Regions from separate parts of the Williamsia sp. SKLECPSW1 genome, predicted to be linked through region 1. Evidence: riboswitches for the same ligand, from Rfam matches in the RefSeq annotation. Region 1 holds a riboswitch; the other holds the start of a gene.
What was found. A riboswitch is a leader RNA that binds a small molecule or an ion and turns the genes downstream of it on or off. The one in region 1 is predicted to bind cyclic di-AMP.
Positions count from the first base shown of each region.

Region 2: it holds a riboswitch for cyclic di-AMP, as region 1 does, so the genes downstream of both, ACXVUM_RS20245 (C40 family peptidase) here and ACXVUM_RS12390 (transglycosylase family protein) in region 1, are expected to answer to the same signal.

Region 1 is NZ_JBTGLI010000001.1:2,636,800-2,642,626, reverse strand. It holds gene ACXVUM_RS12420 (DUF2771 family protein) at 1-452, shown strand, start outside; gene ACXVUM_RS12415 (cold-shock protein) at 471-884, opposite strand; gene ACXVUM_RS12410 (hypothetical protein) at 1,073-1,321, shown strand; gene ACXVUM_RS12405 (flavin reductase family protein) at 1,318-1,848, shown strand; gene moaA (GTP 3',8-cyclase MoaA) at 1,848-2,942, shown strand; gene ACXVUM_RS12395 (MoaD/ThiS family protein) at 2,939-3,214, shown strand; cyclic di-AMP (ydaO/yuaA leader) riboswitch at 3,660-3,786, shown strand; gene ACXVUM_RS12390 (transglycosylase family protein) at 3,797-4,423, shown strand; gene ACXVUM_RS12385 (molybdenum cofactor biosynthesis protein MoaE) at 4,722-5,153, opposite strand; gene ACXVUM_RS12380 (molybdenum cofactor synthesis domain-containing protein) at 5,150-5,623, opposite strand; gene moaC (cyclic pyranopterin monophosphate synthase MoaC) at 5,616-5,827, opposite strand, start outside.
Region 2 is NZ_JBTGLI010000003.1:183,159-188,985, reverse strand. It holds gene ACXVUM_RS20270 (hypothetical protein) at 1-328, shown strand, start outside; gene trpD (anthranilate phosphoribosyltransferase) at 351-1,427, shown strand; gene ACXVUM_RS20260 (Lrp/AsnC family transcriptional regulator) at 1,455-1,730, opposite strand; gene ACXVUM_RS20255 (DEDD exonuclease domain-containing protein) at 1,727-3,544, opposite strand; gene ACXVUM_RS20250 (hypothetical protein) at 3,742-3,954, shown strand; cyclic di-AMP (ydaO/yuaA leader) riboswitch at 4,068-4,237, shown strand; gene ACXVUM_RS20245 (C40 family peptidase) at 4,252-4,836, shown strand; gene ACXVUM_RS20240 (NlpC/P60 family protein) at 4,998-5,827, shown strand, end outside.

The DNA.
Region 1 (5,827 bases):
TGTGGTTCCTCACCCGAGACGGGTTCGAGGAGACCCCGTACGTGCAGGCCACCACGGGCAAGGACCTCGTCCGGGTGGAGCCGACGATCTACTGCGAGATCGACCTCACCGGCTGCCGTCAGGGCGAGCCCGGCACGTTCGCCAAGCGTCTGGCCGTCCCGGCCGGCCAGAGCGTGCTGGTGTCGGTGAGCAAGGCGATCGCGGCGGCGCCGTGGGTGCTGACCCTGGAGTACCTGACGCCCACTGGTTTCGAGCAGCGGGCGCCGCAGTTCTTCGGGCCGAACCAGAAGTTCTCGTTCACCGCCCGCTCCACCCCCGACGCGGTGCTCAGCACCATCGAGGTGCGTCTGCCGTCGAGTCGCGTCGACACGTCTGGTCTGCCGATCACGCGGGCGTTCTGGTCGATCAACACCCTGCCACCGGGTACAGCGGTGCCGGCACGCCGCTCCTGACGCGGACGACCGCAGCGGTCAGTGGTCGAGTTCGCGCGCGACGGCGCGGACGACCTCCGAGATCCGCTGTGCGGTCTTGCGATCCGGGTAACGACCCTTGCGCAGATCGGGCTGGACCTTCGCCTCGAGCAAGGTGATGAGGTCGGCGACCATCCCGTGCAGCTCGTCGGGGGTGTGCCGCTTGGCAGCCTCCCGAGCCGCCTCACGGTGGTTCTTGGCGACGCTCGGCGCGGGGTCGAGGATCGTCACCGACAGCGCCTGCGGCCCGCGACGACCCGCGGCCATGCCGAACTCGACGCGCTGGCCGGGCTTGAGCGACTCCACACCGCCGGGCAGGGCGCTCGAACGGACGTAGACGTCCTCGCCGTCGTCCTGCGAGAGGAAGCCGAAGCCCTTCTCCGCGTCGTACCACTTCACCTTGCCGGTCGGCACCGTGTCACCTTCAACTCTGATCGCGATCGCTTCATGACGAATGCGCCCATCCGAGAAGACCGGAAGTCCCCTCGGAGGACGCATCGATGTCCCATTCTACCGCGCGCGGGCGGAAAGTCCGTACTCGTCAGCGGCGCGGGCCGCCCCGCGGATGGCCGGGCGCCGCGATGCTGCTCTACCGTTTGATCATGGCCGAACAGCACGGCGACCGGCTCCTGCACGTCGCCCTCGCCTTCTTCGCGATCGGTCTGATCGCCACCGTCACCATGTTCGCGGTGCCGGCCCTCGACGACGGCGTCCGCGCCCCGGTGTGGGTGTACGCGGCGACGCTGGGCCTGCCCATCGGGTTCGTCCTGGCCGTCGTGTTCGCGCTGCGGTCGGGTCGTCGGCAGACAGGAACGCCGGGCGGCTCCGACGACGGTGAGGTGCAGCGGTGAGTCCTCGCGCCCTCGACACGTTGCAGCCCGCGACCGACGGCACGGCGTTGCGACGCGCCTACAGCTGCTTCCCGTCGGGCGTCGTCGGTGCCTGCGCCGAGATCGACGGTCGACCCGTCGGGATGGCGGCCAGCTCGTTCGCGACCGTCTCGCTCGAGCCCGCACTGGTCTCGCTGTGCGTGCAGCACACGTCGACGACGTGGCCCCGGCTCCGGTCGGCGCCGAGCCTGGGGCTCAGCGTCTTCGCCGCGGACCAGGAGGCCCTGTGCACCCGGCTCGCCGGCCCGGCCGACCACCGGTTCGACGGGTTCACCCCGCTCGTCGCCGACACCGGGTCGATCTTCGTCCCCGGCGCGGCGGCGCTGCTCGACTGCACCGTCTACGACGAGGTGCCCGCAGGCGACCACGTGCTGGTGCTCCTGCGCATCGAGGCGCTCGACGCCGACCCGTCGGTCGACCCCCTGGTGTTCCACGCCAGCACCTTCCGTGCCCTGGAGACCCGCACGGAGACGTCTACGCTGGGGTGATGACCACCACCGGCCTGGGGATGCCCGTCGCGGCGCCTCCACGACCGACGGACGTCACGGGGATGCCGACCGCCGGTCCGATGACCGACACGTTCGGACGTGTCACCCGGGACCTGCGTGTCTCGGTGACCGATCGGTGCAATCTGCGCTGCACGTACTGCATGCCCGCCGACGGCCTCGACTGGTTGCCCGACTCCGCGCTGCTGTCGGCGTCGGAGATGGTGCGACTCATCCGGATCGCCGTCACGCGGTTCGGGGTCGGCGCGGTGCGGTTCACCGGCGGCGAGCCCCTGCTGCGCCGCGATCTCGTCGACATCGTCGGCGCGGTGCGTGACCTGCCGAACGCCCCCGAGGTCTCGCTGACGACCAACGGGCTGTCGCTGCGGCGGCACGCGCAGGCCCTCGCCGACGCCGGCGTGGGACGTGTGAACGTCTCCCTGGACACCCTCGACCGTGAGCGCTTCGCCGCGATCACCCGGCGCGATCGGCTCCACCACGTCCTCGACGGCCTCGCCGCCGCACACGAGGCCGGACTGCGTCCGGTGAAGGTCAACGCCGTCCTCGCCCCCGACGGCGGTCTGGACGACGCGCCCGCGTTGCTCCGCATGTGCCTGGAACACGGGTACTCGCTGCGCATCATCGAGCAGATGCCCCTCGACGCCGACCACGCGTGGTCGCGGTCGCGGATGGTGACCGCCGCGCAGGTCCACGAGCGGCTGTCGCGTGACTTCGACCTCGTGGCCGACCCGGAGCCCCGCGGCGCCTCTCCGGCGCAGACCTGGCTGGTCGACGGCCACACCACCGTCGACCGTCACGGACACACCGTCCCGGCGCGCGTCGGGATCATCGCGTCGGTGACCCGGCCCTTCTGCGGCGACTGCGACCGGACTCGGCTCACCGCCGACGGTCAGGTACGCACCTGCCTGTTCTCCACGGTCGAGACCGATCTGCGCGGATTGCTGCGCTCCGGGGCCGACGACGAGGCCGTCGCGCAGGCCTGGCGGGTCGCCTCGTGGGGCAAACTGCCCGGTCACGCGATCAACGACCCGTCGTTCCTCCAGCCGGACCGTCCGATGTCGGCGATCGGCGGATGACCGCGGACCATGCACCGCGGGTCTTGTCGCTGCAGGTGCGCTACTTCGCCGCGGCCGAGGCCGCCGCGGGCCTGGCCTCGGAGGTGCTCGAGGTGGATCCGTCGACGACGCTCACGCAGCTCTGCGCCCGCCTGGGTGACGCCCACCCGGGGTTGGCGCGCGTCCTCGAACGCAGTTCGTTCCTGCGCGACTCGGTGGTCGTCCGTGAGTACGACGTGCCGCTGAGCGGGGCATCGGTGATCGAGGTTCTCCCGCCGTTCGCCGGCGGCTGACGATGTCCGACCGAGCGCTGACGGGGTCGGCGTGTCCGACTCATCCGGAGTGCGAATTCGGGTGCGCCACAATCTCTACGGCCTCATTCGGTCCGCCCACACGGGAATTCTTCCCGCAGCGTGTCGCGAGAACTGTGAGGTTCTTCACATCACGATGCGGTCACGGTACGGACACAGGACGGGTATCGACGCCGTCACCTGCACGGACGCCGACACACAGCCGATACACAGCCCTGACACGCGAGATCGTTTGTCCGTCGAAGGTATGACTCCAGGCGCGTGAGGACGTAGCGTCCGTGACGGCCACAGCAGTGGTCGCCACAAGCACAGGTCCCGTTCATCGCGCCGAACCTCGTTCCACGGACGGGACCACGTCAGACCAGACTTCAGGAACGAGGACGGGGGACCCACCTCGCCGACGGACACCACACGGTGGACGGAGTCGACGAGGATCGGGCCGGACGCGACACGACGCATCCGATCCCTTGGGGTGAAGCTCCGCGATGCGGAGCCGGGCAACCTCTCAGCCCGAACCCGACAGCTCACCTCGCAGGCGCGTGGGGAGAGGAAACACAGCAACTCATGTCCGGACGTCATCGCAAGCAGTCCTCCGCCACCCGCACCGCCGCCAAGGTCGTTCTCACCTCCGCCGTCATCGGCGGCGGCGCCAGCGCCTTCTTCGGTGTCGGTTCAGCCTCCGCGGCCACCGACGCCCAGTGGAACCAGGTCGCCCAGTGCGAGTCGGGCGGCAACTGGGCCATCAACACCGGCAACGGCTACCAGGGCGGTCTGCAGTTCAGCCCGAGCACCTGGGCCGGCCACGGCGGCACCGAGTTCGCACCCTCTGCGAACCAGGCCACCAAGGAGCAGCAGATCACGGTCGCCGAGCGCGTGCTCGCCGGCCAGGGCAAGGGCGCATGGCCCGTCTGCGGCACGGGCCTCGGCGCCCCGACCCCGCGCACGGCCCCGACCGACCTGCCCAAGGCCCCGCAGCTGCCGACCGTGCAGGACGTGAAGGATCAGGCCGCGAAGACGACCGACGACGTGAAGAAGCAGGTCGACGAGATCGTCACCAGCGCCCAGGAGAAGGGCAAGATCGATCCCGCGATCGTCGGGCTCTGGGAGCAGGCCAAGAAGAGCGGCCTGCAGCTCACCGCCGACCAGATCGCCCTGTTCAACCAGAACAAGGATCTGATCCCTTTCCAGTGATCACCCCGGTGATCCGGTAGGGCCTCACAGACGAAGGGCCCCGCACGAGACCTCAGGTCCGTGCGGGGTCCTTTTCCATTCCCGTCTGATTCCCATTCCATTCCCGCGCCTCCGCGCACCCACCCGTCGAGTGGGCGCTACCAGACGTCGAGTGGGCGCTTCCGGACGTCGAGTGGGCGCTTCCGGCACGCGAACCCGGTCACACTGCCCGGTCGACGTCCGGAGCCGCCCAACCGACGTCCGGAGCCGCCCACTCGACGAGGTGGACGAGCCGTGCGGCGGCCGCGGGGATCCCGGATCAGGCCGAGCCGACCCATTCGTCGGTGCCGTCGGCGAAATGCTGGTGTTTCCAGACCGGCAGGGCGGCCTTCACGTCGTCGACGAGACGCGAGCACGTCTCGAACGCCGCCCGACGATGGTCCGCCGCGACAGCCACGACGAACGCGACGTCGCCGATCGCGAGATCACCGACGCGGTGGGACACCGCGACCGCCCGGACACCCTCGGACTGCGCGGCGACGCCTCCGACCACCTCGGCGAGGACATCCGGCGCGCTCGGATGGGCCGTGTAGTGCAGTGCGCGCACCGAGCGCGCGCTGTCGTGGTCGCGGACGGCCCCGGTGAAGCAGACGACGGCTCCGGCGGAGTCGTCGGCCACGAGTCGCTGGTGCTCGTCGGGATCCAGGATCTCGTCGGTGACGACGGTCCGCACGACGCGGGCTCCGGTCATCGGTGGTCGCCGCCGCGGATCTGGTCGACGGCATGGGCCAGGACGGGGTCGAGAACGGCCAGCCCGTCGCGGACACCCCCGGTGGAGCCCGGGAGGTTCACGATCAGCGTCGTCCCCGCGATGCCCGCGACACCCCGGGAGAGCACGGCGGTCGGGACCTGGTCCGAGCCGGCAGCTCGCACCGCATCGGCCAGACCGGGGATCTCGCGGTCCAGAAAGGTACGCGTCTGCTCGGGTGTCACGTCGGTGGGGGTGAGGCCTGTGCCGCCGGTGGTGAGGACGAGGACCGCGCCCGCCTCCAGCGCCGTTCGCAACGATCGGCCGACGGCTTCCCCATCGGCGACGACGTCGACGTGGACGTCGTAGCCGCGCTCGCGCAACCACGACTCGATGATCGGTCCGGTGCGGTCGGGGTAGGTCCCCGACGCGGCGCGTGTCGAGGCGACGACGACGTGGGCGAGGTCAGTCACGCGTCCACCGACCGTGCTTCCCGCCGCGCTTCTCGACGAGGCGGATGTCGGTCATGCTCGCGCGGGGGTCGAGTGCCTTGACCATGTCGTGCAGGGTCAGACCGGCCACGGCGACGGCGGTCAGGGCCTCCATCTCGACACCGGTGCGATCGGCCGTGGCGGCGGTGGCGGTCACCTCGACGGCGTCGTCCCCGACGCGCAGGT
Region 2 (5,827 bases), on a different contig from region 1:
CGCGGCGAGTTCCACAGTGCTCGCGGAGTCGTCCTGGGAGGAGTCCGGACAAGCCGTCGTGACCCATCTGCTGGCCGTCCCGACCGGTCGTGCCGACGAGGTGGAGAACACAGCAGCACAGGACGGCTATCGGCGTGTCGACCCAGAGGAGGTCCCCGAGGAGGTCGTCGCGGCGGTGCCGGAGGACACGCTGGTGGTCGCCCTGGCGCGACCCCAACTGCTCGACGCGCTCCACCTGTCCCAGGAGCGGTCGAGGATGGCGGGACTCGGCGCGCGCCACGAGGGGACGGTGCTGGGCTGGCAGGTACGGCAGCGACCGGCGCGGTGACCCCCGCCTAGGCTCTGCACCCATGAGCACCGCGCAGAGCGCCCCCGCGAGCTGGCCGACCGTCCTCGGCACGCTGGCACAACGACGGGACCTCTCTCCGGCGGACGCGCGGTGGGCGATGAACGAGATCATGTCCGACGCGGCGACGTCGGCCCAGATCGCGGCGTTCGGCATCGCGGTGAAGATCAAGGGGCCGGCGCCGGCGGAGCTGACCGCGTTCGCGGCCGAGATGCTCGCGCACTCGGTGGAGGTTCCCGTCGACGGTCTGGCCGTCGACATCGTGGGCACCGGCGGCGACCGGGCGCACACCGTGAACATCTCGACGATGGCGTCGGTCGTGGTCGCCGCGACCGGGATCCCCGTCGTCAAACACGGCAACCGGGCCCAGACCTCCCGCAGCGGCGGTGCGGACGTGCTGGAGAGTCTCGGTGTCGACATCACCCTCGACGCCGTCGGCGTCGCACGCTGCGTGGCCGAGGTCGGTATCGGTTTCTGTTTCGCCCCGGTGTTCCACCCGGCGTTGCGCTACGCGTCGGCGCCGCGCAGGGAGCTCGGGATCCCGACGGTGTTCAACGTCCTGGGGCCGCTCACCAACCCGGCGCGACCGGGCGCGGGCCTCGTGGGGTGCGCGTTCGAGGATCTCGCGCCGGTCGTCGCGCAGGCCTTCGCCGACCGCGGTGACACCGTCATCGTCGCCCGGGGTGACGACGGGCTCGACGAGATGACGACGACCACCACCTCGACGGTGTGGGTCGCCGCCGGCGGCGACGTCGTCGAACTCGGTCTCGACCCACGCCGGCTCGGCGTCGACTTCTGCGACCCGGCCGACCTGCGCGGCGGTGACGCCGAGCGCAACGCCTCGGTGGCGCGCGCGGTGTTCGCCGGCGAGCGTGGTCCGGTGCGGGACGCCGTCCTGCTCAACGCGGCGGGTGCGATCGTCGCCCACGACCTCGCGCTCGCGGGGCATGGTCTCGACGCCGCTGACGGTGCCGCCGACCTCGAGGATCGCCTGACGCAGGCGATCACCCGGGCCGCGACCACGGTGGACGACGGTGCGGCGGCGTCGCTGCTGACGCGGTGGGCGGCCTTCCGGCCGTGACCCACGGCTGCGCGGCCGAGGTCGCGGTCACTCGCCGATCGCGAAACCCGCCTCGACGTCGGCGCTCGAGTAGGCCTTGAACGCGATGTGCGTCGCCGTGTGGCGCACACCCGGCAGCTTGTTGATCGTCCCGGTGACGACCGCGGCGACGCGTTCGTGGTCGCGCACGGCGACGATGGCGATCAGGTCGACGTCGCCCGCGCACGAGTAGACCTCGCGGACACCGTCGACCTCGGCGACGGCCTGGGCCGTCTCGTCGATGGCGTGGACGTCGGCGGAGATGAGGACGATGGCCGTGATCACCCGGTCAACTCTAGGCGGCGCGGGGACGGCGTCGGGGTCGTCGGCCGCGCGGCGGGGGACGAGTCGCGTCCGTGGTCGTCGGTGCCGCGGAGCTCGCGGGCCCGGTCCCGGGCGACGGCGACGGTGTCCCGCCAGTCCGACCACCGGGCCGCGGACCGCACGGGCAGTGCGAACCCGTGCGTCCCGCAGACGATCCGGACGGACGGCTCGGTCAGCCAGCGGTACACCAGCGCGACCTCCTCCGACGACGCACCGGTGAGCGGGCCCGCCTCCGGGACCACGGTCTCGGCGGACGCACACAGCGCCTGAGCGACGGGGAGCGGCGGCACACCGCGCGCGGCGACCCCTGCCGCGGCGAGCCGGCCGTGTCGCACGACGGCCAGCTGCCAGCCGCCGTCGCCGTCGGGGCGGGCGGCCACGAGTTCGGCGACCGCGCAGAGCCCCGCGAGGCGTTGACAGCGCTCCAGCGCGCCCAGCGTCAGTGCGAGACGGTCCCGCAGCCGCGCCGCGGTCTCGAACATCTCGACACCGGCCAGGTGGGCGATGCGCGTCAGCACCGACCGCAACGGGGTGTCGTCGTGGCCCACGATGAGAGCCCGCGCGCGCTCGACGGCGGGGCGGTAACCCTCGACGTCCGTCGAGGTCCCCGCGCCCGCGCAGCCGCCGACGGGGATGCGGCCGTCGGCGGTGCTCGCGCAGTCGTGACGGCGTGACGCGGCGATCCGGTGTCGGCAGGTCCGCAGCCCGCAGCAGCCGGCGATCAGGTCGGCGACATCCCGGGCATCGGCCCGGGAGCGGATCGGACCGACGGCCACCGATCGCGGCGTGCGGGTGACCGCGAGCCGAGGGAACGGCTCGTCGGTCAGCGTCACCCACCACCCGACGTGCGGTGCCTTCGAGCGGCGGTTGTAGGCGGGGCGGTGGGCGGCGAGCAGTCGCAGCTCGCGGACCCCGGCCTCCAGGCGATGGGCGCACTCGACGTGGTCGACGCGGGTCGCCAGCGCGATCATCTCGCGCATCCGGGTCCGGGTCTCCGCGCCCGTGAAGTACTGCCCGGTGCGACGACGCAGGTCCGTCGCGGTCCCGACATAGAGGACCTCCTCGGAGGGCCCGCGGAACAGGTAGACGCCGGGAGTGGTCGGGAGCCCGGCCACCATCGACCGCTTGGCGCGGTGTGCCGCTTGGATGCCGGGCAGGAAGTCGACCAGCTCGCGGTACGTGCCGACCCCCAGGTTGCCGATCCGCTCGAACAGCGCGTGCATCACCTCGACGGTGGCGCGCGCGTCGTCGAGGGCGCGGTGTGTGGGTGTGGTCGACACCGAGAACAGACGCGCCAGGGCCGACAGCTTCACGGTCGGGGCCTCGTCCTTGGTGAGGACCCGTCGGGCCAGTCGGACGGTGCACAGGACGCGACGGGCGGGGAACGTGTGTCCCGTGGCCGTTGCGGCGGCGCGGAGGAAGCCGGTGTCGAAGCGGGCGTTGTGGGCGACGACGACGGCGTCGCGGGCGAACTCGAGGAACGCGGGCAGCACCTCCTCGATCGGGGGTGCGCGGTAGACCATCGCCTCGGTGATGCCGGTGAGCCGCACGATGTGCGGCGGGATCGCGCATCCGGGGTCGACGAGGGTGGCGAACTCGCCGAGCACCTCACCGCCCCGGACCTTCACGGCGCCGATCTCGGTGATGCGGTCGCGTCCCGGGCTGCCGCCCGTGGTCTCGAGATCGACGATCACGAACGTCTCGGCACTCAGGGGCACGTCGGCGTCGAGCGTGAGCTGCACCGCCGCCGTACTCGTGTGGTCTGCGTGACGCATGAGGCGAACGCTAGTTCGACCGTCGGACATCCTCGTCGCCGGGCGGACGTGTCGGTGGGCGTGTCTAGCGTCCCTCTCGAGCGACGACGGACCGCCACGGCGGGACGACGTCGGAGTTCCCGACTGAGACGGAGATCACAATGCGGATCGATTGTGCCACCTGCCCCGGCCGCGGCCGGGCCTGTGACGGCTGCATCATGACTGTGCTCATCCCCGTGCGCGGCGCGGTGATCAGCGACGACGACCTCGACGGCCCGGTCGACCCGACTCCTCGCGAGGTCGACGACATCCGCGCCGCCATCGAGGTGTTGGTGGAGGCGGGGTTGACGCCCCCGTCGGCCCGGCGGTCCCGCATCGTGACCGAGAAGCGCTCTCCGGTAACGGATCTCGCGTCCAGGCGAGCCGGCTGACCGGTCCGCGGAACGCCGTCGTCACCGATGTGTGTCGCGGTGGACAGATCGACACACGGTTTCGTAACCTTTCCGAGACCTTGCGGGCAGCCCGCCTCACACCGAGTCGGACCGCCGGGTCACCGCTCAATCGCCCTGCGGGGCGTACCGGGGAACCATCACTGACGGACGTGAGTCCGACTCGGGGTGAATCGCGGCTTCCGTCAGACGACGGACTCCGTGTAGGGCCACTCTTCCGGCCCGAATCCGACAGCTAACCCGGTCGGCGGTCGAGGAAGAACCGAGGAGAACCCGTACGTGGCGAAGCACCGCGCACAGAGCACCAACACCGGTCTGAAGACCGCCCGGGGAGCGGTCCTCGCCGGGACCATCACCCTGGGCGCCGTGGCGACCGGGGCCGGTCCGGCCCTCGCGGCCCCCATCACCCTTCCGGGTATCGGCACCTTCGAGATCCCCGGTGTCACCGAGAACCAGATCCCGCCGCAGTTCAAGGCCAAGCCCAAGGGCCCGGAGACCGCCCCGAACCTCGCGCCGACCCGCGCGATCGGTCAGCGCGCGGCATCGGCCGCCCTCACCCGCATCGGCTCGCCCTACGTCTACGGCGCTGCCGGGCCGACCGCCTTCGACTGCTCGGGTCTCGTCTACTGGTCCTACAAGCAGGCCGGCAAGACCATTCCCCGGGACAGCTACGGCCAGCTCGGCGGCGGCACCCCGGTCGCGGAGAAGAACCTCGAGCCCGGCGACGTCATCATCATGAACGGCGGTTCGCACGCGGGCATCTACATCGGCAACGGCACCATCGTGCACTCGCTCACCGAGGGTGTCCCGGTGTCGAAGGCCAGCCTGAAGAGCGTCGACTTCTACGCTGCGCGCCGGTACTGACAGACCCTGATCGACCGGCGGGTGGTGGTTCAGGCGAACCATCACCGCAGCCGCGGTGATGGCCGTATCGTTCCTCCGGTGCGCCGGGGGGTACGGTCGCGAGTCGGCCCCGTCGGGCGTGTCGGGGGACGAACGGATTCGAAGGTGAAGCAGCACTCGTGATGGTCGGAGAACGTGTCGTGCGCGGCGTCGTCTCGTGTGTCGCGACCCTTCTCGTCGCCGTGGGCGTCGTGTGCCTGGCGGCACCGTCCGGCGCCGATCCCGTGACACGCAACCCCGATCAGCTCCTCGCCCGCTACACGTCGCTCGGGCGTGAGGCCGAGCAGTCGTCCGAGGCGATGCACAACGCCCAGATCGAGCTCGACGCGAAGAACGCGGAGCTGCGGTCCGCCGATGCCGCGGTCGGCGCGGCCGACAAGCGGCTGGCGGCGTTGTCCGGTCGACTCGACGTCCTGCAGGACCGGGTCGACACCCTGGTCAGCGCGTCGTATCGCGGTGCGCGTGTGAACCGTCTGTACGCGGTGCTCGTGTCCGACTCCCCGCAGTCCCTGCTCGACCAGATGTCCGGCCTGGAGATGCTGTCCCGACAGACGTCGGCCGACGTCCGCGCGTACCGCGCGGCGTCCGCCGACGCGGCGAAGGCCCGGGCGGCGGCACAGAAGGCCCGCGACACGGCGGCGAAGGCCGTCGCGGCCGTGGACGCGACCCGGGCGGGCCTCCAGCGGAAGCAGACCGACCTGCAGCTGAACATCGCCCAGGTGAAGGCCGTCTACGAATCGCTCACGGGCAAACAGCTCGCGGCGCTGCGCGGACCCGACATCACCTTCGACCCGTCGCTGATCCCGCGCGGGACCGCCCCGTGGATCGTCGCGGTGCAGGCGGCCCTGACGCGAATCGGCGACCCCTACGTCTGGGGTGCCACCGGACCGGCGCAGTTCGACTGCTCCGGGCTCATGGTGTGGGCCTACAAGCAGGCCGGCGAGACGCTGCC